3 regions of the Novosphingobium sp. BF6 genome follow, and region 1 is predicted to be linked to each of the others. Evidence: riboswitches for the same ligand, from Rfam matches in the RefSeq annotation. Region 1 holds a riboswitch; each other region holds the start of a gene.

Region 1 (9,625 bases):
CACCACGGCGATGGTCACCCAGATCGCCAGCTTGCGCGCGAAGAAGGCGAAGCTGCTTGGCGCGCCCGACTTCGCGACGTACCAGATGTACGACCGCATGGTGAAGACGCCCGCACAGGCGATGGAGTTCATGAAAGGCTTCGTCCCCGCCCTGCGTGCCACGCAGGACCGCGAGGCCGCCCTGCTCGAAACCGCCGCAAAAGCCGACGGTCAGAATATCAAGCTGGAACCGTGGGACTGGTCCTACTACGCCGAGAAGGTCCGCAAGGCGAAGTACGACCTCGATGAAAACCAGATCAAGCCCTACTTCGAAGTCTGGCGCACGCTGGAAGACGGTGTGTTCTATGCCGCCAACCAGACCTACGGCCTGACCTTCAAGCGTCGCACCGACCTGCCGGTCTATCACCCGACCATGCGCGCCTACGAAGTCTTCGACGCCGACGGCACGTCGCTGGCGATCTTCTACTACGACCCCTTCGCCCGCTCCAACAAGCGCGGCGGCGCCTGGATGAACAACTTCGTCGAGCAATCCTACCTGCTCGGTGAGAAGCCGGTCGTCAGCAATACGCTGAACATCCCGGCCCCCGCCGAGGGCCAGCCCGCGCTGGTCAGCTTCGACAACGTGGAGACCATGTTCCACGAATTCGGCCACGCGCTGCACGGCTTCTTCGCCAGCCAGAAGTACCCCTCGCTCTCGGGCACCAACACCGCGCGCGACTTCGTGGAGTTCCCCAGCCAGTTCAACGAGAACTTCGCGACGATCCCGGCCGTGCTGAACCACTACGCCAAGCACTACCAGACCGGCGCGACGATCCCGGCGGAGCTGATCGCCAAGATCGAGGCTGCGAAGACCTTCAACCAGGGCCTGGGCCTGGGCGAAACGCTGTCGGCGGCGATGCTCGACATCCAGTGGCACCAGCTCTCGCCGGAAGAAGCCGCGCAGCCGCCGATGGCCTTCGAAGCCAAGGCGCTCGCCGCGACGGGTCTCAACACCGACCTGATCCCGCCGCGCTACAAGACCCCGTACTTCCGCCATATCTGGGACAACGGCTATGCGGCGGGCTACTACTCGTACATCTGGACCGAGATGCTGGCGCACGACGGCTGGGACTGGGTGGTCAAGCACGGCGGCATGACCCGCGCCAACGGCGACCACATCCGCAAGTCGTTCCTCGGCCAGGGCCATACGAAGGACTTCGCGGAACTCTACCGCGACTTCACCGGGCACGACCCTGAGGTCGAACCGATGCTGGAAGCGCGCGGTCTGGCGCCGAAGGGTCAGTAAGAACGGGGTTAACCTTGCAAGACGCCGCTCTGGAAACAGGGCGGCGTTTTTTGTTTTCGGACGAGATGAAAAGAAGGTCCCGCAATACGAGCGAAGCGGTCCCACCGCACAAACCTCGTCGCCCCCGCGCAGGCGGGGGGCCCGCTTCCTTTGCCGCCTCCCGCCCCGCAATGAAGAAGTGGGGTCCCCGCCTTCGCAGGGACGACGAACAGGAGCGAGCGCAATGGTCGGCCTATCCGGTTCTCGTGAGCTTCACAGTTTCCCCCAGCCTCTAGAACTGCTGCCGGAAATCCACTGCCAGCGGGGCCGGGGCGCCGATCGAGAGGGCGCGTTCGCCGGGGTCGCCGAGCCAGTGGGCCGGGCAGTTCCACACGCGGCTGACGACCTCGCGCGAGAGGGCCATTTCGGGCGGACCTTCCGCCTCTACCCGGCCCTTGGCCAGCACCAGCACCTGATCGGCGTGGTTCATCGCCGTCGCCAGGTCGTGGAGGACGAGGACGACGCCCTTCCCCGCCCGTGCCTGCTGGCGCAGGCGCTGCATCAGCGCCAGCCCGTGGGCGAGGTCGAGGCTGGCGAACGGTTCGTCCGCGAGCAGCCAGCCGGGCTGGGTCGCCAGCACGCGGGCCATCAGTGCGCGGGCGCGTTCGCCGCCGGAGAGGGTCGAGACCGGACGATGGCGGAGGTCCTGCAGGTCCATCGCGGCGATGGCGTCCTCGATCGCCGCCTGCGTTTCGGTGGCGGGAGCGCCGCGCCAGGGCAGGCGGCCAAGCGAGATCAGCACTTCCACCGAGACGTCCCAGGCCACTTCCGGCGTCTGCGGCAGGTAGCCGATCCACTGCGCCCGCTGGGCGAGCGAGACGGCCGTGAGCGGCCGTCCGCCCATCACCGCATGCCCGGAATCTGGCCTCACCAGCCCGGCGATGACCGAAAGCAGCGTCGACTTGCCCGCCCCGTTGGGGCCGCAGATCGCGGTGATCATGCCCCGGCGGCAATTGAGCGAAACGCCGTCGAGGCGGCCCGCGACCGTCACGTTGTCGGCACCGAAGCTCATGCCACCATCCCCCGCCGCATCCTCAGCAGCAGCCGCAGGAAGAACGGCGCGCCGAGGAGGCTGAGGGCGATGCCGAGGCGCAGTTCCCCGCCCGAAAGCGGGAGAATGCGGCAGAGACAATCGGCGAAAAGCAGCAGCAGCGCCCCTGCCACGGCGGAAGGCACCAGCAGCGAGGACGGCTTGCGGTCGGTCATCGGGCGCACGAGGTGCGGCACCATCAGGCCGACGAAGCCGATGATCCCCGCCACCGCCACGCCCGAACCGACGATCAGGCCGACACCGAGGATCATCAGCGCCTGAAGCCGCAGCGGCTCCACGCCCAGCGAGCGGGCGGCCATCTCGCCAAGGGTCATCGCGTCGAGGTCCCTCCCGGCGTAGAACAGCACGCCGAGGCCGGTCACGGTCAGCGGCGTCGCGATCCAGACCTCGCGCCAGGAACGGTCCGCCAACGAGCCCATCATCCAGGTGACGATCTCACTCATGGCGAAGGGCGAAGGCGTGAGGCTGATGGCGAGGCTCATCAACGCCCCAGCAAGGCTGGAGACCATCAGCCCGGCCAGCGTGAACAGCGCCACGCCGCCGCCGCGCCCGGCGATCAGCGCCAGCAAGGTCATCGCTCCGCCCGCGCCGATCAGCGCGAAGAGCGGCAGCATCCACGGCGCCGAGGCATAGCCGGTCCAGAAGCTCAGCACCGCGCCCAGCGCCGCGCCCGGCGCGATGCCGAAGAGGCCGGGGTCGGCCAGCGGATTGCGCAAGTACCCCTGCATCGCCGCGCCCGCCGCGCCGAGACCCGCGCCGAGCACCAGCGCCAACACTGCGCGCGGCAGGCGCAATTGCACCAGGATCACCGAGGCGTTCTGCAGTTCGGGGGAAAAGGGGTTGATCCACACGCGGCCCGCCAGCAGCGACAAAGGCACCGCGACAAGGAGCGCGAGAGCCAGTAGCAGGACGAAACGCAAGTTCATGGCGAGAGAGAAACGGTCCTTTGAAGGATTGGCCTATCGGTAAAGGGCTGCGCCGTCTCCAGCGCCCGCCGTGCCGCCGCCAGTTCGTCCAGCGCATGCGGGATCGTAGGCCCGCCGCACCAGAGGATGGAGCGGCTCAGCATGAAACGCCGGGTACTGGTCAGCGCGGAAAGCGCCGGGTGATGCAGCATTCGGTCCTCCTCGGCGAGCGGGTCGCCTACCGCAAAGACCACGCGCGGCGGGTCCGCCAGCACGTGCTCCAGGGGTAGGAAATCGGCCTGGGAAAGGCCTCGCGCGCCGGCAATATTCGTAAAGCCGGTGCGGTGCATCATGTCAACGATCAGGGTCCGGTCCCCGGCCACCAGTCCACCGGATTCCCACATGAGTGCAGGAACTTGACGAGAACCGGGAGGCGGCGCGCTCCGGCGCAGGGCGGCATCGATGCGCGCCACCAGCCGCTCGCCGCGCTCGGGATGCCCCGCCAGCCGTGCCAGTTCGCGCACCTGCTCGCGGGCGGAGGCGATGTCCGTAGCGATCGGCATCTTCACCAGACGATAGCCCAGCCGCCGGAATGCCCCCTCGCTCGCCGGATCGAGGAAGGCGCTGGCGACGACCACTTTCGGGCCGATCGTCGCCACTTCCTCCACCGTGCCCGCGATCGCGCGGTAACGCCGCGCCTCGGCCATCGGCATCGAGCTGCTTTCCGGATCCTGGCTGTAGCTGGAAATCGCCAGCAACTGCCCCGGCCCGGTCACTTCGGCGAGGATCGCGTCGGTACAGGGATTGAGCGAGACGATGGTGGGCTGCGCGGCGCCCCGCGTCACGGCAGCGGCCTCGCTGGCGCCGCCGCCACAGCCCGCCAGCGTCGCGGCGGCACCGGCCAGAACCAGCGCCGCCGCGACCGGGAAGGCCTTGCGCTTCCCCCGCCCGGTTACCGTCAGGGGAAGCGGCAGGATCACATCTTCACCCGCACCCCGGCGTAAGCCGCGCGGCCCGGCGTGCCGTAAGTCCGCACCACTTCGTAGTGCTCGTCGAACAGGTTCTCGACCCGGCCGTAGACCTGGATGTTCTGCGTCACGTCGTAGGCCGCGCGCAGGCCGACCACGACATTGCCGCCGAGATAATAGGTGTTCGCCACGTCGTCATAGCGTCCCCCGCCCACGCGCAGGTCCGCACCGAGGCGGAAACCCTGCGACCAGTGCTTGTCGAGGCTGGCATAGAGGTTGGTCTTGGGACGGCGGGCGAGCCGGGCGCCGGTGTCCTCGTTGGTGGCGTCGAGATAGGTGGCGGAAAGGCTCATGTCGAAGCCTTGCCAGTCGCTCACCTGCATGCCCAGTTCCACGCCCTTGGCGCGGGCGCGGCCGACATTGTAATAGTTCCACGCGGCCAGATCGTAGTCGATCAGGTTCTTCGTCTTGCGGTCGAAATAGGTGACCGAGAACGTACCGTGCCCTTCCGCGAAGGGCTGCTCGACGCCCACGTCCCACGACTTCGAGGTCTCGGGATCGAGCGCACGGAAACCGGCATTGGTATAGAGCTGGTAGAGCGAAGGCGCCTTGAAGCCCTCGCCATAGCTGGCGCGCAGGATCGGCGCGCTCTCGCTGCCGCCGATCACCCAGGCGCCGTTGGCCGAGAAGGTCGTCTTATGGCCGAAGTCCGAGTTGTCGTCGTAGCGCAGCCCGCCGTTCAGGGTCAGGCCGGTGACCGGACGCAGGGTGAGCATGCCGAAGTAGCTGTCGATCGAGGTCGAGTCCTTCGAACCGTAATTGTCCGAGAACTTCTGCTTCTCGGTCTCGGCGCCGACGAGAATGCTTGCCATCTCGACCGGCGTGTAGGAAACCTGCCCCTCGAAGCGGTCGGCGCGGCCATTGGTCGTGTAGGGACCGAAGACCGCGTCGTCGGAAATGCGGCGCGTGTCGGTCAGGCCATAGCCCACGCGGGCGGTAAGGCGGCCGTCGAGGCCCCTGTAGCGCAAGTTCGCATAGCCCACCGTGTCGCGCTTCATGCCCACGTTCAGGGCATCGGCGCCGGTATTGTCGTAATCGTAGTTGGCCTTGGTCCAGTACGTCCCGGCATCGGCGGAGAGGCCATCGACGATCTGCACTTCGGCGCGGGCATTGGCGCTCTTGCTCTCGAAGCCGTCCTTTTCCTGTCCGCCGCGGCGCTCGTTGAAGGCGGAATAGCCGTCACCCTTGAGCCAGTTGCCGCCCAGCGTCAGGCCGACCGGCCCCACCTTGCCCGCCGCCGAGGCGCCGAGCTGCTTCTGGTCGCGCCAGCCGTACTCGGCCTGCCCGCGCGCGGTCCACTCGTCGGTCGGGCGCGCGGTGATGAGATTGACGACGCCGCCGATGGCGCGGCTGCCCCAGAGCACGCCGGACGATCCGCGCACCACTTCGATGCGGTCGAACTGGCCCACGGTCAGGCTGCCGAAGTCGAAGCCGCCGCCGACATCGCCCGGATCGTTGATCCGCACGCCGTCGATCAGCACGAGGCTCTGGGCGTTCTCGGCGCCGCGGATAAAGACGCTGGCGGGCTGGCCGAAGCCGCCCGACTGGGTGAAGGTCACGCCCGGCAGGCGCGCCAGGATATCGGTGGCGGTAACCGCCTGGGTGCGCTCGATATCCGCGCGGGTGACGACCGAGACGGACTGGCCGATCTCGCTCACCGGCGTTTCAGTGCGGGTGGCGGTGACGACGATATTGTCGCCGATATTCTCAAGGGCCGCCTCGTCCGCGAGTGCGGGGGTAGAGACCGCAAGGGCGGTCCCCAGCAGAAATAGGTACTTCACGGGTATTCCTCCAACCTGAACGACTTTTGCCGTCCATGGCGGAGCCCCGCGCGTTTTCCTCTGCGCATGGGCTCGCTGCATGCCGGGACACCCCGCCCGGCTGCGGAACGACCGTCAAAGGCAGGTCTCCTGGCTCCCGGATCGTCGCGCCGCTCCCGCCTTCCCGGTGTGACCCAGTGGCATCGCTTGGAAGGGGCGCTCCCCGGTCACAGTTGCGGGGGCAGCTTCGGACTCGCGCCGAATTCCCTTTTGAGGCCCGGTTGCGGGCCACCCATGACGTATCGCGCGGATTACCGGGCGTCGCGCGGATTGGCAAGCGGTGCGCAAAGCGCGGCGCTCGGGCATCGCCGGGGCAAATCCCCAAGAAAGTCTTAAGCGATTCAGTCTATCCCTCCCGCCTGTGCCGCTTCGGGACGCGCCCATCTCGGCAGATGCCATGCGCGCCGAAGCAGGGTAGGCGCGGGAGTGCGCCTCGTTGAAGTTGCGCCGAGAGGACCCGGATTGACCGCTGCCGCCCTTCCCTCCTGCCCCGAAACCTGGGAGCCGCGCCCGCTCGATTTCCAGGGGAACTTCGTGCGCGGCGGACGGCGGCGGCTCCTGCGTCGACGGCGCCGCTGGACGCTCGGCGCGGCGGCGCTCGTGGCCGTGGCCCTGCCCGCCTTCGCCTCGCCGCCGCTGACCGGATGGGACGGCTTCACCGTGACAGGGGCCGAAACCGCGCAGCCGCCGGTCCTGCCGATGCCCTTCGAGCAGGCGGGCGCCAGCTTCCCCGGCTCGGCCTATTACTATCTCGAAGCCGAACAGCCGGTGCTGAAGATCGGCGAAGGCATCCATTCGGACGCCGAAGACCCGGTGAGCGGCCCCGTCGCCCGCGCCTTCCGGATCGACAACTCCGGCGTCGACCGCAGCCGCGCGCTCCAGTGCCTGACCGCCGCGATCTATTACGAAGCCGCCAGCGAACCCGACGGCGGCCAGCGCGCGGTGGCGCAAGTCGTGCTCAACCGCGTCGCCCATCCGGCCTATCCCAAGACCGTCTGCGGCGTCGTCTACCAGGGATCGGAGCGCCCGACCGGCTGCCAGTTCTCCTTTACCTGCGACGGCTCGCTCGCCCGCGCGCCGCAGCGCTATTTCTGGCAACGGGCCGAGGATGTCGCCCGCGCCGCGCTCTCGGGTTACGTCTACGCGCCCATCGGGCTGGCGACGCATTACCACACGATCCAGGTCAATCCCTACTGGGCGCCGAGCCTCCACTACCTGACGACGATCGGCGCGCATCGCTTCTATGCCTTCAACGGCGCGGCGGGGAACCCGGCCTCGTTCCGCTTCGCCTATCTCGGCGGCGAACCGCTCGCCGCCCCGCATCGCCGCGACGAATCCGCCGCCAGCGCCCTTGCCAATGCCGCGCTCGACCCGCTGGCGGTGCAGCGCGCCTTCGAGGCCTCCGCACCTGCGCGGCTTGAGACGGCGGCGGCGCCCGTAACGGCCAGCCAGCCTCCCGCGCCACTCTATTCCAGCGACGTGCGCGAACGCGGGGGCGAGGACCTCTACCGCGCCCGCAACCTGCCGGAAGCGACCGTTCGCCCGGAATATGCCAATTCCGGCAAATGGATCGCCCAGCCCACCCATTGAAAAGCGGGGTTTAAGGATACTCCAAGGACCGGCGGCAAGGTTTCAGCAACCATAGGCTCTCACCAAGGCTTAGCGGCTTCCTCCTATAAAGAGCCTCCGGGACGCCGCCCCTGAGCGTCTCCAAGAAACGAGGCGCCCTTCCACCATGGCAATCCGCTTTTCCGCCGCCCGGAATGGCTCCTGTCCCATACTCGTGCGTGCGCTCTGCCCCTCGGTGCCGCTCTGCGCCGCCAACGACAATTCCCCGGCGCATGCCCGCCTGCGCCGCCGCATCCGCGAAGCGTCGGCGGATACCGCCAACGAGCGCATCTTCGCCGAAGCCCTGCGCCACTTCGCCCGCCACGGCCTCTCCGCCGCCGCCCATGCCCGCGCCCATGCCGCCGCCGCCCGCCTTGCCGGGGACGAAGTGTCCTGCACCTGGTGGATCGCCATCTGCCGCCAGCTCGACCGCCGCATGGCCGACGCCTTCGCCCAGCGCATCGCCCGGAACGGGTGAGCGTTACCCGACAAAGGGAGAGCATTGCCCCCCGGCCCGCTCGCCCTAAGCTTGTCGAAGGGCCTTCGACAGGCTCAGGCTGAGCGGGGTCGCGAGCGGGAGCGGGATCAGAGGGGGAGCCGAGTCTGGGTCGGGGTCGAGAGAAAACCCAACCGCGTCTCCCTCCCGCAACATTCCGCAAGCTCAGCGACACCCGCCGTTCAGCTCCTCCCTCTACAATAGCCTGAACCGCAATCGCGCGGCGCGACCGTCTGCCCTTTCTCCAAGGCGACTCGCTTCGGGTTACGCTTGCCGGTCATCGGGTCGTGCGAGACAGTGAGTCCGATTGCGACGCCGCTCGCGACGGATGCAATAAGCGCCCCGTCGGTTGCGGAAAAGAGGCCGAAACCTGCGTTTCGGGCCGCGCTTTCCGCGCACTTTCGTGACTTATTGCAATTGCGAACTATTATCAGTAAAAAGCGACACACGAGCCTTTCCCGCAGGCTTTTCCCGGTTGCAATGTCGGTTCGGGGGGCGTAGGCCGCCCCTCGTTGAACACCGGCACCTGCCTCAGCGGGACAAGAGCAGGCCGCCTTTTTCGTCCGTTAGGTCCCGCCTTTGGGAAGGACAAGCAAGCATCATGGCTCGTAAGAAGATTGCCCTCATCGGCGCCGGCAACATCGGCGGCACCCTCGCGCACCTCGCCGCGCAGAAGGAACTGGGCGACATCGTCCTCTTCGACGTCGCCGAAGGCCTGCCGCAGGGCAAGGCGCTCGACCTGTCGCAGTGCGGCCCCGTCGAGGGCTTCGACGCCAAGATCACCGGCACCAACGACTATGCCGACATTGCCGGTGCAGACGTCATCATCGTCACCGCCGGTGTCGCCCGCAAGCCCGGCATGAGCCGCGACGACCTGCTCGGCATCAACCTCAAGGTGATGAAGTCGGTCGGCGAAGGCATCGCCGCCAACGCACCCGACGCATTCGTGATCTGCATCACCAACCCGCTCGACGCGATGGTCTGGGCGCTGCGCGAATTCTCGGGCCTGCCCGCGAACAAGGTCGTCGGCATGGCCGGCGTGCTCGACTCGGCCCGCTTCTCGACCTTCCTCGCCTGGGAATTCGGCGTCTCGATCCGCGACGTGAACACGTTCGTGCTCGGCGGCCACGGCGACACCATGGTGCCGGTCGTGCAGTACTCGACCGTCAACGGCATCCCGGTTCCCGACCTCATCAAGCAGGGCCGCACCACCCAGGAAAAGATCGACGCGATCGTCCAGCGCACCCGTTCGGGCGGCGGCGAGATCGTCGGCCTGCTCAAGACCGGCTCGGCCTTCTACGCGCCTGCCGCCTCGGGCATCGCCATGGCCGAAGCCTACCTCAACGACCAGAAGCGCATCCTGCCAATCGCCGCTTACGTCGACGGCCAGTAC
Region 2 (9,625 bases), on a different replicon from region 1:
CGTGCAGTCGGTCAGGGTGCGGGGACCGTCGGCGGCGGGTTCCAGCAGGGTTTCGCGGGTGACGGTGGCTGCGATCATGCGCGCCTTATGCCGCAAGGAGGCGATGCCGCAAGGGCGGGTCTGCGTTTCGGGTCATTTGATGCCGCCTGACAAGCCGCGACAGTCACGCGAATGTCATCGCGGCGCTCTAGGCGCCCCTGCGTGACCCTCGGCGATTCTCCGCGCGCGCAGCGCAAGTCCGGCAGCATCGGCCTGACCGGGGTGGCCGTGTTCTCGCTCCCGGTCCTGCTGTTCCAGGCCGTCGAACTGGCATGGCGGTCCTACCTGCCGGCTTTCCTGACCCAGACCGTCGGCATGACGCTGGCGCTGGTGGGGGCGCTCATGCTGGGTGTACGGGTGCTCGATGCCCTGGCGGATGTCGTGCTCGGCTGGGTCAGCGACATGGTCCCTACCCGTTTCGGTCGCCGCGCGCCGTGGATGGTCATGGGTGCCGTGCTCGTTCCCCTGGGCGCGCTGCTGCTGTTTCTGTCGCCGCCGGGAGCGGGACTGGGGCGGGTGATCGGCGCCAGTCTGCTGCTGCACATGGGCTATTCCTTCATCGTCACCCCGCACGGCGGCTGGGGTCTCGAACTCTCCAACGACAAGGGCGAGCGTACCCGGATCATGGGTGCCAAGGTCTGGTTCGGCGTGATCGGTGCCATCGGCATGCTCGCGCTGATCGGACTGCTGGAGGGGCGGTTCGGATTCGACATTCGCGCATTGGCGATGGTGCTGGGCACCGTCATTGCCGCAGCGGCGCCGGTGACGGTGCTCGCCGTGGTGGCGATGTTTCGAGAACCGGGCCCGGTCGGGACGGCGCGGCCGCGCGGCTCTCCCATCGCCCTGGCGCGGGATATGATGCGCGATCCGGACTTGCGGCGGATCCTGCTTCTCTATCTGCTGTGCGGCACGGCCGATGCAGCGACGGCGGGCACTTTCCTGTTTCTGGTTGGACCGGTTCTCGGGCTGACAGGTCAGGCAGCGCTGTTCATGCTGATCCAGCCGGTGATGACCCTGTTCATGCTGCCGATCTGGGCGAAAGTAGCGGATCGGATCGGGCGGCGCCGGGTTCTGGGCCTGGGCTTCGGCTGGCAGGCGCTGGTCATGCCGCTCGCCTTGACGGTCCCTTCGGGCAGTGCCGTGCTGTTCGGCCTGTTTCTGGCCTTGCGTGGCCTGACTTGCGGCGTCGACTACATGCTGCTGCGCGCCATGGTGGCGGATGTCGCCGAACGCGGGGGCGCACGAAGAGCCGAATTGGGGGCCAAATTGGGGGCAAGCCAGGGACCAAGGTCTTCCGCCAGCTATTATGCGCTGAGCAGCGTGACGCTCAAGCTCGCGCTCGGACTGGGCGGAGGGCTGGGTCTCTGGCTGATCGGTGCGGCGGGCTTTCAGGTCGGGGGGGCGCCCGATGCGGCGGCCGGTCTGGCCGTAAGGCTGGCCTTCGTGCTGCCTTCGGTTGCGGCGGGGCTGGGCGGACTGGTCCTCCTGGGCGGTGCTCGATTCTCCCCGGCCCGATCCCTCTTGCGGAGGGGCGCGCCAGCGGCTAGCTGAGCCGTTCCTGCGGCCGCTTCTATCGGCGGCCTGCGGGAAGATCGCGCCGGTGCCTCGAGCGAGGCTTAATAGGGAACGCGGTGAGGGAGGTTTCTCCCGAATCCGGGGCTGTCCCTGCAACTGTCAGCGGCGAGCAAGATGCCATGGCCTGCTTCGGCAGGCCGACCACTGGCCCCCGCGCGAAGCTTGCGCGAAAGCCGGGAAGGTTGCGCATCGCGCTTTGACCCGTGAGCCAGGAGACCTGCCGGCGTATCGGTCGCTCTTGCCCTGGTCCAGGGATAGGCCAAGGCTCGGTACTCCGCGTGAGCGACGAAGCCGTGCGGCTGGGGCTGCACCGGCGTGCAGAACGGGCGCTTGCCGCGCTGGCCCGTCGCTGCGCGCGGACCGGCCCTTGGCCGGCAAGCCCCGGTCTTCGTCGCCGTTGCGTGGCAGGATGCCGTGGTGCCCGCTTTCCAGAAGCCTGCCCCTTTCGCCGTGCGCGGCTGGTGCCCCGATGCCTGGCGTCCGATGATGGCGGGCGACGGGCTGATCCTGCGCGTGAAGCCGCGCCACGCGCGGCTCATGCGCGGCGAAGTGGCGCTGCTGTGCGACCTCGCGAACCGCTTCGGCAATGGCGCGATCGATCTCACCAACCGCGCCAATCTCCAGATCCGGGGCCTTCGCGAGGCGGATATGGCCGAGGCGCTGGCGCTGCTGGTGGAGCGGGGTCTGGTCGATGCCACCCCCGATAGCGAAAGGCGCCGCAACGTGCTGGTCGCGCCGGACTGGGCCGAGGGAGGCACGGCATGGCGGCTGGCCGACGAACTCATGGCGCGGCTGCACGAACTGCCGGAGCTGCCGGGCAAGATCGGTTTTGCGATAGACCTCGGCGCGGCACCGGTCCTGACCGAGGTTTCCGCCGATTTCCGGCTGGAGCGGGCGGCGGATGCGGCATTGCTGCTGCGTCTCGACGGTCGGGCGGCAGGCGTGCCCGTCTGCGCGGACGAAGCCGTTGATCGCATTCTGGAACTGGCGCGCTGGTTTGCCGAAAGCGGTGCCATCGCCGCCGGTCGTGCCCGGCGCTATGAAGGGCCGCTGCCGGACTGGGCGGACGGTACTTTGCGTCCCGCCGCTTCGCGTGTACCGCTCTTGCCTGGAACCTGTCTCTCCGGCGCAACCGGAGGACGGGTCTGGGGCCTGCCGTTCGGGCGGACCGATGCGGTGGCCCTGTCCCGGCTGATGGCGAAGACCGGCGCGGAGGCTCTCCGCGTGACGCCGTGGCGCGCCCTCGTGACCGAGGGGGGCAAGGCGGAAGACGTCGAAGGCTTCCTCACCGATCCTGCCGACCCCCGCCTCGCTGCCGATGCCTGTCCCGGCGCTCCCGCTTGCCCGCAATCCACCGTCGAGACCCGCGCGTTGGCCGAACGTCTGGCGCCGCATGCTTCCGGCCGTCTTCACGTCTCGGGCTGCGCCAAGGGCTGCGCGCGGGCGGGCGTCGCCGATGTCGCGATCACCGGGCGCGACGGCGCCTTCGACCTTGCATTCCAGGCGCGGGTCGGGGACCCGCCGGTCTTGTCCGGCCTGACCCCGGAGCGCCTGCTCGCCCATTTCGGAGCTTACTGATGGCCTATCTCTACGAAAAAGACGGCGCGGCGATCTACCGGGAGTCCTTCAGGACGATCCGGGCCGAAGCCGATCTCGCGCGCTTCGCGCCGGTGGAGGAGCGCATCGCCGTGCGCATGATCCATGCGGCGGGGCTGGTCGAACTCGCCGCCCATATCCGTTTCTCGCCGACCTTTGCCGAAGCGGCGGTCGCGGCGCTGGAGCGCGGCGCGCCGATCCTCTGCGACGCGCGCATGGTCAGCGAGGGGGTTACCCGCGCCCGCATGCCTGCCGGAAACGCGGTGATCTGCACGCTGAACGACCCACAAGTGCCGGATCTGGCGCGGGACATGGGCAATACCCGCTCCGCTGCCGCGCTGGAACTCTGGCGGCCGCATCTGGAGGGCGCGCTGGTGGCGATCGGCAATGCCCCGACCGCGCTGTTCCACTTGCTGAACATGCTGGAAGACCCGGCCTGTCCGCGTCCGGCGGCGATCATCGGCTGCCCGGTCGGCTTCGTCGGCGCCGCCGAGTCCAAGGCAGCCCTGTGGGAAGTGCAGCCGGTGCCGTGCTGCGTGGTCGAGGGCCGCCTCGGCGGCAGCGCGATCACCGTGGCGGCGGTCAATGCGATCGGGAGCGGCGCGGAATGAGCGTAGGCACCGCTCACGGCACCGTTCACGGCGTCGGGCTGGGGCCGGGCGCGCAGGACCTGCTCAGCGTGAGGGCGGACCGGCTGGTACGCGGCGCCCGCCACGTCGCCTATTTTCGCAAGGCGGGAAGGCCGGGGCAGGCGCGCCGGATCGTCGAGGGGATGCTGCGCGAGGACGTGGTCGAATTCGCGATGGAATATCCGGTGACGACGGAAATTCCCCTTTCCGATCCGCGCTACAACGACTGTCTGGCCGAATTCTACGCGCGCTGTACCGCCCATCTCGATGCGCTGGCCCGCGCGGGCGAGGACGTGGTGGTGCTCTGCGAGGGCGATCCGTTCTTCTACGGTTCGTTCATGCACCTCTACAGTCGTCTGGCCGGATCGGTGCCGGTCGGCGTCGTGCCGGGGATCACCGGCATGTCGGGCGCCTGGACCGCCTGCGGCACGCCGATGACCTGGGGCGACGACGTGCTCACTGTGCTTACCGCGACGTTGCCGGAGGAAGACCTCGCGCGCCGCATCCGCGATACCGATGCGCTGGTGGTGATGAAGATCGGCCGCAACCTCGCCAAGCTGCGCCGCGCGGTGGCGCTGGCCGGGCGCGAGGGTGAGGCCTGGCTGGTCGAACATGCGGCGATGGCCGAGCAGCGGGTCACGCCGCTTGCCGAAGCGAGCGAGGTGACGCCCTATTTCTCGATCCTGCTGATCCACGGCCAGGGGCGGCGGCCATGAGTGCGGCGGCGAACGGCGGCTGGGTGGCCGTGGTCGGTCTCGGGCCGGGAGGCGAAGCGCAAGTCACGCCCGAAGTCACCGCCCTGCTGGCCGAGGCGACCGATGTGATCGGCTACGCGCCCTATGTCGCCCGCGTGGCCGCGCGCGAGGGACTGGTGCGCCACGCCAGCGACAACCGCGTCGAACTGGAGCGTGCCGCCCATGCGTTGTCGCTCGCGGCGGCGGGGCGGCGGGCGGTCGTCGTGTCCTCGGGCGATCCCGGCGTCTTCGCGATGGCCTCCGCGCTGTTCGAGGCCTGGGAGCAGGGGCCGCCCGCGTGGCGGGACCTCGATATCCGCGTGCTGCCCGGCATCACCGCGATGCTGGCCGCCAGTGCGCGGGCGGGGGCGCCGCTCGGGCACGACTTCTGCGCCATCAACCTCTCGGACAACCTGAAGCCCTGGGCGTTGATCGAGCGGCGGCTGCGGCTGGCGGCGGAGGCGGATTTCGCGATGGCCTTCTACAACCCGCGCTCGAAAGCGCGCCCGGACGGTTTCGCGCGGGTTCTCGACATCCTGCGCGAGGCCTGCGGGCCGGAGCGGCTGATCCTCTTCGCCCGTGCCGTCTGCACGGCGGAAGAGCGCCTGGACGTCGTTACCCTGGCCGAAGCCCGTCCCGAAATGGCCGATATGCGGACGATGGTGATCGTCGGCTCCAGCACCACGCGGCTGGTCGAGCGCGGGTTCGGCAGCGCGCGACCTCCGGTGCTCTACACGCCGAGATGGGCGGGATGAGCGAGCCAGTCCATCACGTCGCCGACCTCATGGACCGTGGCGCGGGCGGGTATGAAGGGGCGGTCGATCATCAGCACCGGCAGGCTCAGCCGCCGCGCCGCGACGATCTTGGCCTCGGCACCCGTGCCGCCCGCGTTCTTGCAGACGATAAGGTCGATGCCGTGCTCCTGCAGAAGGTGTGTGTCGCCCTCCACCGTGAACGGCCCACGATCGACGACGAGCCGGTGGTCCGGCAGTGCGGGCGCCACCTCCGGCCTGTCCACGAAGCGCAGCAAATAGCGGTGCTGGGGCTGGGCGGCGAAGGCCTCGACATGCATCCGCCCGAGCGCGAGCATCACGCGGCGCGCCGGGCCGGAGAGGACGGCCACGGCGGCGGCGATGTCCGGCACAGTGTGCCAGCGGTCGCCGGGAACGGGCTGCCACGCCGGGCGCGTCAGGGCGAGGAGCGGCACCCCGGTCGCTTCGGCGGCGGCCACCGCATGGGCGCTCATCGTCGCGGCGAAAGGATGGGTCGCGTCGATCAGGCGGGTGACGCCCTCCTCGCGGATATGGCGTTCGAGGCCGCTCACCCCGCCGAACCCGCCGATGCGGATCGGGACCGGCTGGGCGCGCGGGTTTGCCGTCCGTCCCGCATAGCTCAGCGTGGCGTTGAGGCCGCGTTCCGCCACGGCGGCGGCCAGCGCGCTGGCTTCGCCGGTGCCGCCAAGGATCAGGATATGCTCCATGTCTGACCTTCTCCAGAAGCCGTGGCTCACGATCGTCGGGCTGGGTGAGGACGGGATTTCCGGCCTGTCCGAGGCTGCCCGCACCGCTCTTGCAGAGGCCGAAATCGTGACCGGGGCCGTGCGGCATCTCGGCCTGCTTTCGGGACTTAGTGCGGAATGCCGACCATGGCCAGTGCCCTTTGCCGAGGGGGTGGCGCCGCTGCTGGCCTTGCGGGGGCGGCGGGTGGTGCTGCTGGCTTCGGGCGATCCCTTCTTGTTCGGTGCGGGAACGGTGGTGACGCGCGAACTCGCCCCCGGCGAATGGAAGGCGCATCCGGGGCCTTCGACTTTCGCGCTCGCCGCTGCGCGGCTAGGCTGGGCGCTGGAGGGGACGCTCTGCATGGGCCTCCATGCCGCACCGCTCGCGCGGCTGCGGCCCCATCTGGCGCCGGGCCTGCGGGCGCTGGTGCTGCTGCGGGACGGCGCGGCGGTTCGCGCGCTGGCGGACTATCTGTGCGAGCAGGGCTTCGGGGAATCCGCGCTCGTCGTGCTGGAAGCGCTGGGCGGCCCGCGTGAACGGGTGCGGCAGGCCACGGCGGCGGGGTTCGATCTTGCCGATATCGCTCACCCCGTGGCGGTGGCGCTGGCTTGCGTCGGAGCGGGCCGTGTGATGCCGTGCGCTTCGGGGATCGACGACGACTGGTTCGCCCATGACGGCCAGATTACCAAGCGCCCGGTGCGCGCGCTGGCGCTCTCCGCCCTCGCGCCCCGGCCTGGCGAGACCTTGTGGGATATCGGCGCGGGATCGGGTTCGATAGCGATCGAATGGCTGCTGTCGGGGCGGGACCTGAAGGCTCTGGCCTTCGAACGCGACCCGCAACGCGCCTTGCGCGCGCGCGCCAATGCCGAGGCGCTCGGTATGGCCCATCTGGAGGTCGTCGAGGGACCGGCGCCCGACGTTCTTGACGGACAGCCGCAGCCCGATGCGGTGTTCATCGGCGGCGGCCTTTCGCTGCCGCTGGTCGAGCGGCTACGACGATTGCGGTCGGGGACCCGGCTGGTTGCCCATGCCGTCACGCTGGAATCGGAGGCGCTGCTGGCGCAGTGCCAGTCCGAAATGGGCGGCAGCCTGCTGCGCATCGAACTGGCGCAATCGGCGCCGCTTGGCAGCAGGCGCGGCTGGAAGGCGCATTATCCGGTGGTGCAGTGGAGCGTCACGCTGTGATCGTGGCGGGCTTTGGTTTTCGGACGGGCGCGGCGCCGTCCTCGCTGCGCGATGCTTTCGAGTTGGCTTGTGCCGATTGCGGCCTTGCAATCACGGCTTTGGCCGCTCCGGCCGACAAAGTGCATCCGCTTGCTCCGCTTGCCGCGGAACTGGGTGTCCCGGTCGTCGCCATACTGCCCGAGGCACTTGAACAGGCGCCTACCACCACCGTTTCGCCCGCCAGCCTCGCCGCCCGCCGCACTGGAAGCGTGGCCGAGGCTGCCGCTCTGGCGGCGGCAGTTCCCGGCGCCCGCTTGCTTACGACCCGCCACGTTTCGTCCGATCGCGTGGCGACTTGCGCCATCGCCCAGGGAATTTCGCCATGACCGTTCACTTCATCGGCGCCGGTCCCGGCGCGCCCGATCTCCTGACCCTGCGCGGGCGAGACCTGATCGCCGCCAGCCCGGTCTGCCTCTATGCCGGATCGCTGGTGCCTGCCGCCGTGCTCGACCATTGCCCGCCGGGTGCGCGCATCCTCAACACCGCGCCGATGGACCTCGACGCGATCATTGCCGCTATCGTCGAGGCCCACGGCGAGGGCCATGACATTGCCCGCCTCCATTCGGGCGACCTCTCGATCTGGTCGGCCATGGGCGAGCAGGTCCGCCGTCTGCGCGCGCTGGGCATTCCCTTCACCGTCACGCCGGGGGTTCCCGCCTTCGCCGCCGCCGCCGCCGCGCTGGAGGCCGAACTGACCGTGCCGACGATCGCCCAGTCGCTGGTGCTCACCCGCACTTCCGGCCGGGCCAGCGCCATGCCCGAAAGCGAGAGCCTGACCCGCTTCGCCGCGACCGGCAGCACGCTGGCGATCCATCTCTCGATTCATAACCTTGCGAAAGTCGTCGAGGACCTCTCGCCCGAATATGGACCGGATTGCCCGGTCGCGGTGATCTGGCGGGCGAGCTGGCCGGACGAGCGGGTCGTCCGCGCGACACTCGCCACGGTCGAGCAGGCGGTGGACGGCAGCATGGAGCGCACCGCGCTGATCCTGGTCGGGCCGGGATTGGCGACCGATGCGGGCGCGGAGGTGCGGAGCAGTCTCTATTCGCAGGACTACGACCGCCGCTTCAGGCCGCAATCGGCGGAATCGCGCTTTGCCGGAGAGCCGGGTTGAGGAACGGGGCATGATCGATCTCGACCTGATCGGTATCGGCACCGGCAATCCGGAGCACCTGACGCTCGCCGCAATCCGGGCGATGAACGAAGCCGACCTGATCCTCTTGCCCCGCAAGGGCGATGCCAAGTCCGACCTGCTCGACCTGCGGCGGACGATCTGCGACGCGGTGCTGACGGGCGCGACGCGGATTGTCGAATTCGATTTGCCCGAGCGCGATGCCGACGCGGCCTATCTGGAGGCCGTGGACGACTGGCACCAGGCGATTGCCGGGGTCTGGGCTAGGGAGATCGAGACGCATCTTCCGCAGGGCGGCAGGCTGGCGCTGCTCGTCTGGGGCGATCCCTCGCTCTACGACAGTTCCCTGCGCATTGCCGAGCGGTTGCTGGCGGCGGGTGTTGCACTGCACGTGCGGGTCGTGCCGGGGATCACCAGCATCCAGGCGCTGACCGCGGCGCATGGCATCACCCTCAACACACTGGCCGCGCCCGTCACTATCACGACCGGCCGCAGGCTGCGCCGGGAAGGGTGGCCCGAGGGCAGCGACACGCTGGTCGTCATGCTCGATGCCGCCTGCGCTTTCGAGACACTGCCCGCCCAGGACATCCATATCTGGTGGGGGGCCTATCTCGGCATGGTGCAGGAGTGTCTCATCGCTGGAGCGCTGGATGAGGTAGCAGGCGAGATCGTGCGGCGGCGGGCCGAGCTTCGCGCCGAAAACGGCTGGATCATGGATGTCTATCTGCTCAGACGGACAGCGAAGTGAGGTGAAACGCAACTATGGTTGCGCGTTTTGCAATTGTGCTGCACCGCAGCATAGCGCATAAGGATCGGGCCTTTCAGGCATCCTCTCCCAAGACTTTTCCAAGCCGGCCCTTGTGGTCGGCTTTCTTTTTGTCTGCCTTCCGCAAGGGGCGGCGCCGCCGGCCTTGGTTTCCCAACGACAAAGGGGCGCAGGACCGTGAAGTCCTGCGCCCCCTCCTGCATTCTCCCGAAGGAGAACTGGTACCGGGTCTAGAGGTCAGGCGCCCTGCGGCGTGACGCTGCCCGAGAAGCGGCGACCGGCCTTGGGGATCGACGAGCCGGTCAGCGGACGCGGGGCGCCGGGGCCGCGCGGTTCGCTGGGACGGTCGATATGGCCGGTTTCGATGAGCTGGTTGATCTCGTCACCCGAAAGCGTCTCGTATTCGAGCAGGGCCTGGGCCAGCGCTTCGA
Region 3 (9,625 bases), 280 kb from region 1:
GCCATGCGTGCTCCGGGTGAGGCGCCGGGGCTGATGGCGCTGGAGATCGCCATCGACGAGATGGCCGAGAAGCTGGCGATGGACCCGGTGAAGTTCCGCGTCCTGAACGATACGCAGGTCGATCCCGAGAACCCCAAGCGCCCGTTCTCGCAGCGGAACTTCGTGCGCTGTCTCGAAGACGGGGCCGCGCGGTTCGGCTGGAACCGGCGCAGTGCAAAGCCAGCACAAGTCCGCGAGGGGCGCTGGCTGATCGGCATGGGCGTAGCGGCGGCGTTCCGCAACAACATCAACATGACTTCGGCGGCGCGGGTGCGGCTGGCGGGCGACGGCATGGTCACCGTCGAGACCGACATGACCGATATCGGCACCGGCTCCTACACGATCATCGCCCAGACGGCGGCGGAAATGATGGGCCTGCCGGTCGAGAAAGTGCGCGTGAAGCTGGGCGATTCGTCGTTCCCGGCCTCGGCGGGTTCGGGCGGCCAGTGGGGCGCCAACAGCGCGACCTCCGGCGTCTACGCGGCTTGTGCGAAGCTGCGCGACATGGCGGCGCAGCGGCTCGGCATGGATCCGGCCGCTGCGCAGTTCGTCGATGGCGAGGTCCGCGCGGGCAACCGTTCGGTGGCGCTGGCCGAAGCGGCGAAGTCCGGCGAACTCGTCGCCGAAGAGACGATGCAGTGGGGCGATCTCGGCAAGACGTTCCAGCAATCGACGTTCGGCGCCCATTTCGTCGAGGTGGCGGTCGATTCCTATACCGGCGAGACGCGGGTGCGGCGCATGCTGGCGGTCTGCGCTGCCGGGCGCATCCTCAATCCCAAGACCGCGCGCAGCCAGGTGATCGGGGCGATGACCATGGGCGTCGGCGGCGCGCTGATGGAGGAACTGGCGGTTGACAAGCGCTTCGGCTTCTTCGTCAACCACGACCTCGCCGGGTACGAAGTGCCGGTCCATGCCGATATTCCGCATCAGGAGGTGGTGTTCCTCGACGAGGCGGACGACAAGGTCTCGCCGATGAAGGCCAAGGGCGTGGGCGAACTCGGCCTCTGCGGGGTCGGCGCGGCGGTGGCCAATGCGGTCTACAATGCCACCGGCGTGCGCGTGCGCGACTATCCGATCACGCTCGACAAGTACCTCACGAAGCTGCCTGCGATCGCTTAGCCCAGCAAGTTCGCAATCAGCTCCGGCGCGGATGGGAAGTAGAAGTGCATGTAGCTCGCGGTGAGCGAGCCTTGCCGGAATATCCGCTCGCCCTTGCGCCCATCCGGCGTCCGGGCGAGCGCGATGGGTTCGAGGGCTGTCTCCAGCCGCGAATAGTGGAAGGTGTGGCCGCGCACGGCATGGCCCGCCAGTTCCGCTTCCTGCATGCCGAGCGCGACCAGCCGTTTCTGCATGGTTGCGCTCGCGGGGAGCAGGCCCAGCATCGGCGCGCCGAGACCTGCCGCGTCCGCAAGCGTTTCGCAGGCGTAAAGCATGCCGCCGCACTCGGCGAGGATCGGTTTTCCGGCTCGGAAGTGCTCCCGGATCGCCTCGATCATCGCCCGATTGGCGGAAAGCGCGGCGAGATGAAGCTCGGGGTAGCCGCCCGGCAGCCACAGCGCATCGCAGTCCGGCAAGGCCTCATCGCGCAGGGGCGAGAAGAACGAGAGCCGCGCGCCCGCCCGTTCGAGAAAGTCGAGGTTTGCCCGGTAGATGAAGCCGAAAGCCTCGTCGCGGGCGATGGCGATGCGCCTGCCCGACAGCGCAGCGGGGATCGGCGCGGCGGCGCGGGGGGCCGGGAAGGACACCGGCTCGGGCAGCCAGAGCGCGCTTTCGGGGAGCAGGTCGGCGGCGCGGTCGATACGGGCTTCGATATCCGCGACTTCGCCCGCCTGCACGAGGCCGAGATGGCGTTCGGGCAGGGCCATGTCCTCGTCGCGCCGCATCGCGCCGAGCCATTGCACGCTGTCCGGCATACCTCGTTCCAGCAGTTCGGCATGGCGCTCGCTGCCGACTCGATTGGCGAGCACGGCGGCCAAGGTCACGCCGTCCCGATAGGTAGCGAGGCCGTGGACGAGCGCGCCGAAGGTCTGGGCCATCGAGGACCCATCCATCACCGCCATGACCGGCAGGCCGAAGTGCCGGGCGAGGTCGGCGGAGGAGGGGGTGCCGTCGAACAGGCCCATGACCCCTTCGATCAGGATCAGGTCCGCCTCCCGTGCCGCCTCGTGCAGCAGGGCGCGGCACTGGTCCTCGCCGCACATGAACAGGTCGAGCTGGTGGACCGGCGCGCCGCTGGCCACTTCGTGGACCATCGGGTCGAGGAAATCCGGCCCGCACTTGAACACCCGCACCCGGCGTCCGGCGCGGACATGGCGGCGGGCGAGGGCGGCGGTGACGAGGGTCTTGCCCTGTCCCGAAGACGGCGCAGTGACGAGCAGGGCGGGACAGGCGGTCATCGGCGCCGGGACCTATGGCACTTCGCGGGGGCGCGCAAGCGGCGCGCTCTTGCACGCCGGGCCGCCACCCGATAGGGCCACGCCTGCGACAGGTTCCCCGCAAGGGGATCAAAAGGGAACGCGGGTTCAAGGCCCCGGCTGCCCCTGCAACTGTAAGCGGCGAGCCGTGCGGCCATTTCGCCATTGGGGGCGTAAGCTCCTGAGAAGGCGGCCGAACCGGCACCGACCCGTGAGCCAGGAGACCTGCCTGCCGCAGTCGTTCTTCGACCGGACAGGGTGAGCCGGACGAACGGGGTCATGCCTCGCAGAGCGACAGCCACTGCCGTGCCGTCTTGCGGCGCGAGAGGGCCTGTCGTCGCCTGCCGCGATCGCATGTCCTTCGCCTGCACGTCGGCCCGGCCGGGTTCGATGCTCGCTTGAAGGACATGCCGTGAACTGCCGAATTTCCATTGCCGGAACTCCCTGCCTCGGGCTGAGGAGCGGCTGCTGATGCTGCATCCCGTCGAACCCGGCCCTTCCGTGGTGGTGTGCAATACCTGCCGTCACTCCGCCGAAACGCGCGAGGACGCAAACGGGCAGCGCGGCGGCGCGGTGCTGGCCGAGGCCATGCGCGCGGTGCAGGCTGCCGAGCCGGACCTTCAGGGCGTGGCGGTTCAGGAAATGCCCTGCCTCTTCGCCTGCCAGCGCCACTGCACCGTGGCGATCCGCGCACCGGGCAAGCTCGGCTATGTGCTCGGCGACTTCACGCCGGACGCGGACGCGGCCCGCGCTATTCTCGAATATGCTTCGCGCCATGCCGCCAGCGAGCACGGGCAGGTGCCTTACCGCGAATGGCCGCAGGGCGTGAAGGGCCACTTCATCACCCGCACCCCGCCCGAAGGGTACATCGGCACATGATCCGGTTCGAGAACCGCGCCGCCTTCGCCGCCGCGCTCGCCGACCTGCCCGAGCCCGACCTCGCCGCGCTGGAAGCCGCGCGCGCGCGTCAGGCGGTGCTCACAAAGCCGCTCGGCTCGCTCGGGCGGCTGGAGGAGATCGCGGTGTTCATGGCGGGCTGGCAGGGCCGCGCGCGTCCCCGCGCCGACCGCATCCGCGCGGTGATCTTCGCAGGCAACCATGGCGTCGCCGCGCGCGGGGTCAGTGCCTATCCGCCGGAAGTCACCGTGCAGATGGTCACCAATTTCAAGGCGGGCGGCGCGGCGATCAATGCGCTGACGGCGGCCTGCGGTGCGCAGCTGGCGGTCGTCCCGCTCGATCTCGCGTGCCCGACCGGGGACATCACCCGCGAACCGGCGATGAGCGAGGCGGAGTGTCTGGCGGCCCTCAATGCCGGGGCGGCTGCGGTCATGGCGGATAGCGACCTGTTCTTCGTGGGCGAGATGGGCATTGGCAATACGACGCCCGCCGCCGCGCTGGCCGCGCAAGTCTTCGGCGGCGAGGCAGCGGAATGGATCGGGCGCGGCACCGGCCTCGACGATGCGGGCCTCGCGCGGAAGGCCGAGGCGGTCGCGGCGGCCCTTGCGCTGCACGGGGCCGATTGCACCGACGCTTTCGAGACTTTGCGCCGGCTCGGCGGGCGGGAGATCGCGGCCATGGCGGGGGCGGTGCTGGCGGCGCGGCATTTGCGGGTGCCGGTCCTGCTCGACGGGTTCATCGCCTGCGCGGCCCTTGCGCCGCTGCTGGCGGACAATGCCGCTTTTCTCGGCCACTGCCTTGCCGCGCATTGCTCGGCCGAGGCGGGACACGTGCGTCTGCTCGAACGCTTTGGGCTGGACCCGTTGCTGCACCTCGGCATGAGGCTGGGCGAAGGTTCGGGCGCGGCGGTGGCGGCGCAGATCGTGCGCTCGGCGCTGGCCGCGCATGACGGCATGGCGACTTTTGCCGAGGCGGCGGTCGCAGGGGCTGCATGAACGGCGTGCTCGTCCACCTCATGCGCCACGGCGCGCCGGTAAAACCGGGGCTGCTGCTCGGCCACCGCGACGATCCGTCGACGCCTGCCGGGGTAGCACACTGCGTGACGCGGGCGGCGGGCCTGACGTTCGAGCGGGTGGTTTCGTCCGACCTGCAAAGGTCGAGCATTCCCGCCGCGCAGATCGCGGCCCTGCGTCGGCGGCGGCATGACCTCGACCTGCGCTGGCGTGAAATCGACTTCGGCGACTGGGACGGTCTTGCCCCGCAGCAACTCGATCCGGCCGTGCAGGCCCGGTTCTGGGACGATCCCGAGACCCATGCCCCGCCCGGCGGCGAGCGCTGGTCGCAGCTTTGCACCCGCATCGGCGAGGCGCTCACTGAGATCGACCGCGCCAGCCTGATCCTCACCCATGGCGGCGCCATGCGCGCGGCGCTTTCGGTGCTGTTCGGCTTCGATCACCGGCAGGTCTGGGCCTTCGAACTGCCTTACGGCGCGCTGGTCAGCCTGCGCCTCTGGCCGGGCGAGGGCCTGCCCGCCGCGCAGATCCTCACGCTGGATAGCGGGAAGACGGCATGAGGCGGCTCGTCCTCGCGCTCCAGTTCCTGACGCGCCTGCCGCTTCCGCCAGTGCGGGCCGATGCCGAGGACTTCGCGAAATCGATGCGCTGGTTTCCGCTGGCGGGACTGGCCGTGGGCGGCCCCGTGGCGGGAGCCTGGTGGCTGGGAAGCCGTCTGGGCGATTCGTGGCTTGCAGCCCTGTTGGGACTGGCGGCCTGGATCGGCATTACCGGCGCGCTGCACCTCGACGGGCTGGGCGACGTGGCGGACGGCGCGGGTGCGGCGCACAAGGACCGCGCGCGGCTGTCGGCGGTCATGGCCGATCCGCATGTCGGAAGCTTTGCGGTCGTGGCGATCGTCCTGCAACTGCTCGCGAAGCTGGTGCTGCTTCATGCCCTCGCGCCGGGAGCGGTCTGGGCCTTGCTGCTCGTCGCCCCGCTCGCGCGGATCGCGCCGCTCGTCTGGGCGCTGGCGCTGCCGCCGCTGCACGAAGGGCTGGGTAGCCGGTTCCGCAGCGCGGTGACGTGGTGGCACGTCGGTTTCTGGGGCCTGATTGCGGCGATCCTCATTCTGCTCGTCGCACCGCCCTTGCTGGCGTTGTTCCTTGCCGTTCCGCTCTGGGGCTACTGGCTAAAACGCCGGATCGGCGGCATTTCCGGCGACGGCCATGGCGCCGGGATCGAGGTGGTCGAGACCCTGCTGCTGCTTGCGCTGGTGGCGATCCGGTGAGCGGGGCCTTCGTCTTCCACGGCGGCCGCGTGAGCGAGGCGGCGCGGGCCTATGGCGGCGCGCCGGAGGACTGGCTGGATCTTTCGACCGGCCTCAACCCCCGGCCATGGCCGGTGACGCAGATCACCGACTGGACCGCCTTGCCCGATCCCGACGCGCTCGCCCGCCTCGAAGCCGAGGCTGCGCGCCATTTCGGTGTAGCGCCGGGTCTGTGCTGCGCAGTGCCGGGCAGCGAGACCGCGCTGCGCCTGCTCGCCAAGGCGCTCGACCTGCCGGGGCGCGCGTTGGTCCCCGCCTATCGCACCCACCGCGAGGCGTTCTTCCCCTCCCGCCCGGCGCAGTTCGGCGAGCAACCGAAGGCGAAGGAAGTCTTCGTCCTCGCCAATCCCAACAACCCCGACGGGGTGCTGCGCGCGCCCGAGGCGGTGATCGAATGGGCCGAGCGGATCGACGAAAGCGGCGGCTTCCTGATCGTCGACGAGGCCTTCGCCGACTGCCACCCCGAAGCCAGCGTCGCCCGTGCCGTCGCGCCGGGGTTCCGGATGATCGTCCTGCGCTCGTTCGGGAAATTCTTCGGCCTTGCGGGGCTGCGGCTGGGCTTCGTGCTGGGGCCGCCCGCGCTCATGATGCTGCTGCGGCAGATGCTGGGCAGCTGGCCGGTCCACGCGGCGGCGCTCTCGCTGGGGACGGCGGCCTATGCCGACCATGCATGGATCGCCCGGACGCGCGAGGAACTCCCCGCTCGTGCGGATGCGCTCGATGCCGTACTGCGCCGTCACGGGCTTGAGCCGGAGGGCGAATGCCCGCTGTTCCGGCTTGTCACCGGCTGCGAGGGACAGGCGCTGTTTGCGCGATTGGCATCCGCGCGCATCCTCGTGCGGCCCTTCGCCGAACATCCGGGCTGGGTGCGCTTCGGCGTCCCCGCCGATACCGAGGCGCTTGCCCGTCTCGACGAGGCCCTTTCCGGGATCGCGCGATGATCGAGCCGGTCGCCTTTGCCGCCATGGCGCTGGAAGGCGCGCTCGGTTGGCCGGGGCGGCTCTATGGCCTGATCGGTCATCCGGTCGGGCTGTTTGCGAAAGTCATTTCCGGCTCGGAGCGCAGGCTCAACCGCGCGGACTGGTCCGACATGGCGCGGCGGCTCGCCGGTCTTGGCGCGATGCTGGGGCTGATCGCGGCAGTGCTGCTCGGCATGGGGCTGGTGGTCTGGTTGGTGCGCGGCTGGGCCGGAGAATGGGCATGGCTGCCGCTCGCGCTGCTCGCATGGCCTGCGCTTGCGGCGCGTAGTCTCGACGATCATGTCCGCCCGGTGCTTGCCGCGCTGGAAGCGGGTGATCTGGCCGAGGCACGCCATGCCGTCGGCATGATCGTCGGCCGCGATACGGCGGGTCTCGACGAGGCGGGCGTCGTGCGCGCCGCCATCGAGAGCCTTGCCGAGAGCTTCTGCGACGGCGTGGCGGCGCCGCTGTTCTGGCTGCTGCTCGGCGGTGTGCCGGGGGCCTGGGCCTACAAGGCGATCAACACCGCGGACAGCCTGATCGGCCATCCCGAGGAACCGCTGCGTGCCTATGGCTGGGCGGCGGCGCGGATCGACGATCTGGCGAACCTCCTTCCCGCGCGGCTGGCGGGCCTGCTGCTCTGCGTCGCCGGACTGGGCGGCTGGCGGGTCATGCTGCGCGACCATGCGCGGCACGCCTCGCCCAATGCCGGTTGGCCCGAGGCGGCGATGGCGGGGGCGCTCGGCGTGCGGCTGGCGGGACCGATCGTCTACGACGGAGTCCTTGCCCCCAAGCCGTGGATCGGGGAGGAGGGCCGCACGGCAGGCGCGGCGGACTTGCGGCGGGCACTGGCGATCTATCGCCGGGCCTGCGTCCTGCTCGCTTTTATTGCATTGGGAGTCGCATGGCTGGTTTGATGTTGCAGGGGACCGGCTCGGATGTCGGCAAGTCCGTGCTGGTGGCGGGGCTGTGCCGCGCACTTGCCAATCGCGGGCTGAAAGTCCTGCCGTTCAAGCCGCAGAACATGTCGAACAACGCCGCCGTCACCCCGGAAGGCGGCGAGATCGGCCGGGCGCAAGCGCTTCAGGCCCTTGCCGCACGGGTGCCGCTTCATGTCGACATGAACCCGGTGCTGCTCAAGCCGCAGGCCGACCGGACCTCGCAGCTCGTGGTCCATGGGCAAGTCCGCGGCACGCTCGGCAGCGCGAATTTCCGCGAGGCGCGCCGCACCCTGCTGCCCGAAGTGCTGGCCAGTTATCGCCGTCTTGAGGCGCGCTGCGATCTCGTGGTGGTGGAAGGCGCGGGCTCTCCGGCGGAGATCAACTTGCGCGCCGGGGACATTGCCAACATGGGCTTCGCGCGCGAGGCCGGGGTGCCGGTGGTGCTCGTCGGCGATATCGACCGGGGCGGGGTGATCGCAGCGGTCGCCGGAACGCGGGCGGTGATCGATCCCGAGGACGCGGCGATGATCCGGGGGTTCCTCATCAACAAGTTCCGGGGCGATCCGGCGCTCTTCGCCGACGGCTATGCGGCGATCGAGCGGCTGTCCGGCTGGCGCGGCTACGGCGTCATGCCCTGGGCGCGTGCGGTCGGGCGCCTGCCGAGCGAGGATGCCGTGGTGCTGGAACGCGGGCTGGGCGGGGGGAGCGGCAAGCTGCTCGTCGCCTGCCCGATCCTGCCGCGCATCGCCAATTTCGACGATCTCGATCCGCTGCGGCAGGAGTCCGGCGTGGAGGTGGCAATGATCCCGCCCGGCACGCCGATCCCGGCCGAGGCGGGGCTCATCGTGCTGCCCGGCTCCAAGGCGACGATGGCCGACATGGCCTTTCTGCGTGCCGAGGGCTGGGACATCGACGTGCTCGCGCATCATCGACGCGGCGGCATGATCCTCGGTATCTGCGGGGGGTATCAGATGCTGGGACATTCGATCGCGGACCCGCTCGGCATCGAGGGGCCGCCGGGCGAGATCGCCGGGCTGGGCCTGCTCGATGTGACGACGGTGCTGGGCGACCGCAAGGCCCTGCGCGAGGTTTCGGGCCGGGCGCTGGGCGCGGACCTGACCGGCTACGAAATGCACATGGGCGTGACCGAGCGGGGGCAGGCGAAGCCTTTTGCCCTGCTCGGCGGCGAGCGCCCCGATGGCGCTATCGATGGTTCGGGGCGGGTCATGGGGACCTATTGCCATGGCCTGCTGGCCTCGACGGGCTTGCGCGCCGAACTCATGGCGCGGCTCGGCGGGGAGAGCGACGGGCTGGATCATCACGTCGGGGTCGATGCCGCGCTCGACGAACTCGCCGCCGAGATGGAGCGGCATATCGACATCGACGGCCTGTTGGCCCTCACGGAGTACCGCGCATGACCTCTACCCTCGTGCTGGGCGGCGCCCGTTCCGGCAAGAGCCGCCATGCCCAGGCACTCATCGAAGCCCATCCGGGGCGGCTGGTCTATATCGCCACCGCCAAGGCGCTCGACGACGAGATGGAAGTGCGGATCGCTCGCCATCGCGAAGATCGCGGGCCGCGCTGGTCGACGCTGGAAGCGCCTGTGGACCTTGTGGGAGGAATCGAGCGCGCCGCGCGCGAGGCGGACGCCGTGCTGGTCGATTGCCTGACGCTCTGGCTGTCCAACCTGATGCTGGCGGATGCGGTCCTGCAACCGCAGTTCGACGGTCTGTGCCGGGCGATCGCGGATTGTCCTCGGCCGCTGGTGCTGGTGGCCAACGAAGTGGGACTGGGGATCGTGCCGGACACACCGCTGGGGCGGCGCTTCCGCGACGAGGCGGGGCGGCTCAACCAGCAGGTCGCGGCTACGGTGGAGCACGCGGTGTTCGTGGCGGCGGGATTGCCGCTGACGCTGAAGTAGGCGGCAAAGAAAAAGCCGCCCGGGGCAGGGCGGCTTTTCCGTCTGGCCTTGGCGGAAGGACTTAGAAGTCCATCCAGTCGTCGGCGGTGGTGAGTGCCTTCATCGGCTTGCGGACCGGGGCCGGTTCCGCCG

Evidence for each region. Region 1 has a riboswitch for cobalamin ahead of AC4D6D_RS13535 (TonB-dependent receptor domain-containing protein). Riboswitches for the same ligand answer to the same signal wherever they lie in the genome.
Region 2: linked by a shared signal. The riboswitch ahead of AC4D6D_RS17605 (ferredoxin-like domain-containing protein) and the one ahead of AC4D6D_RS13535 (TonB-dependent receptor domain-containing protein) in region 1 are both predicted to bind cobalamin.
Region 3: linked by a shared signal. The riboswitch ahead of AC4D6D_RS14810 (DUF1636 domain-containing protein) and the one ahead of AC4D6D_RS13535 (TonB-dependent receptor domain-containing protein) in region 1 are both predicted to bind cobalamin.

The regions. Positions count from the first base shown of each region.
Region 1 covers NZ_CM177775.1:2,756,895-2,766,519, forward strand. The annotation lists gene AC4D6D_RS13515 (M3 family metallopeptidase) at 1-1,285, shown strand, start outside; gene AC4D6D_RS13520 (ABC transporter ATP-binding protein) at 1,557-2,336, opposite strand; gene AC4D6D_RS13525 (FecCD family ABC transporter permease) at 2,333-3,301, opposite strand; gene AC4D6D_RS13530 (ABC transporter substrate-binding protein) at 3,298-4,260, opposite strand; gene AC4D6D_RS13535 (TonB-dependent receptor domain-containing protein) at 4,257-6,089, opposite strand; cobalamin riboswitch at 6,192-6,379, opposite strand; gene AC4D6D_RS13540 (cell wall hydrolase) at 6,591-7,718, shown strand; gene AC4D6D_RS13545 (hypothetical protein) at 7,912-8,214, shown strand; gene mdh (malate dehydrogenase) at 8,834-9,625, shown strand, end outside.
Region 2 covers NZ_CM177776.1:487,845-497,469, reverse strand. The annotation lists gene AC4D6D_RS17615 (pentapeptide repeat-containing protein) at 1-78, opposite strand, end outside; gene AC4D6D_RS17610 (MFS transporter) at 202-1,590, shown strand; cobalamin riboswitch at 1,621-1,852, shown strand; gene AC4D6D_RS17605 (ferredoxin-like domain-containing protein) at 1,930-3,192, shown strand; gene AC4D6D_RS17600 (precorrin-8X methylmutase) at 3,192-3,821, shown strand; gene cobI (precorrin-2 C(20)-methyltransferase) at 3,818-4,555, shown strand; gene cobJ (precorrin-3B C(17)-methyltransferase) at 4,552-5,328, shown strand; gene AC4D6D_RS17585 (cobalt-precorrin-6A reductase) at 5,304-6,053, opposite strand; gene cbiE (precorrin-6y C5,15-methyltransferase (decarboxylating) subunit CbiE) at 6,052-7,257, shown strand; gene AC4D6D_RS17575 (cobalamin biosynthesis protein) at 7,239-7,622, shown strand; gene cobM (precorrin-4 C(11)-methyltransferase) at 7,619-8,410, shown strand; gene cobF (precorrin-6A synthase (deacetylating)) at 8,421-9,176, shown strand; gene ftsH (ATP-dependent zinc metalloprotease FtsH) at 9,432-9,625, opposite strand, start outside.
Region 3 covers NZ_CM177775.1:3,041,527-3,051,151, reverse strand. The annotation lists gene paoC (aldehyde oxidoreductase molybdenum-binding subunit PaoC) at 1-1,158, shown strand, start outside; gene AC4D6D_RS14815 (cobyrinic acid a,c-diamide synthase CobB) at 1,155-2,435, opposite strand; cobalamin riboswitch at 2,509-2,700, shown strand; gene AC4D6D_RS14810 (DUF1636 domain-containing protein) at 2,925-3,332, shown strand; gene cobT (nicotinate-nucleotide--dimethylbenzimidazole phosphoribosyltransferase) at 3,329-4,345, shown strand; gene AC4D6D_RS14800 (histidine phosphatase family protein) at 4,342-4,923, shown strand; gene cobS (adenosylcobinamide-GDP ribazoletransferase) at 4,920-5,633, shown strand; gene AC4D6D_RS14790 (threonine-phosphate decarboxylase) at 5,630-6,613, shown strand; gene cbiB (adenosylcobinamide-phosphate synthase CbiB) at 6,610-7,548, shown strand; gene AC4D6D_RS14780 (cobyric acid synthase) at 7,536-8,990, shown strand; gene cobU (bifunctional adenosylcobinamide kinase/adenosylcobinamide-phosphate guanylyltransferase) at 8,987-9,493, shown strand; gene AC4D6D_RS14770 (methyl-accepting chemotaxis protein) at 9,555-9,625, opposite strand, start outside.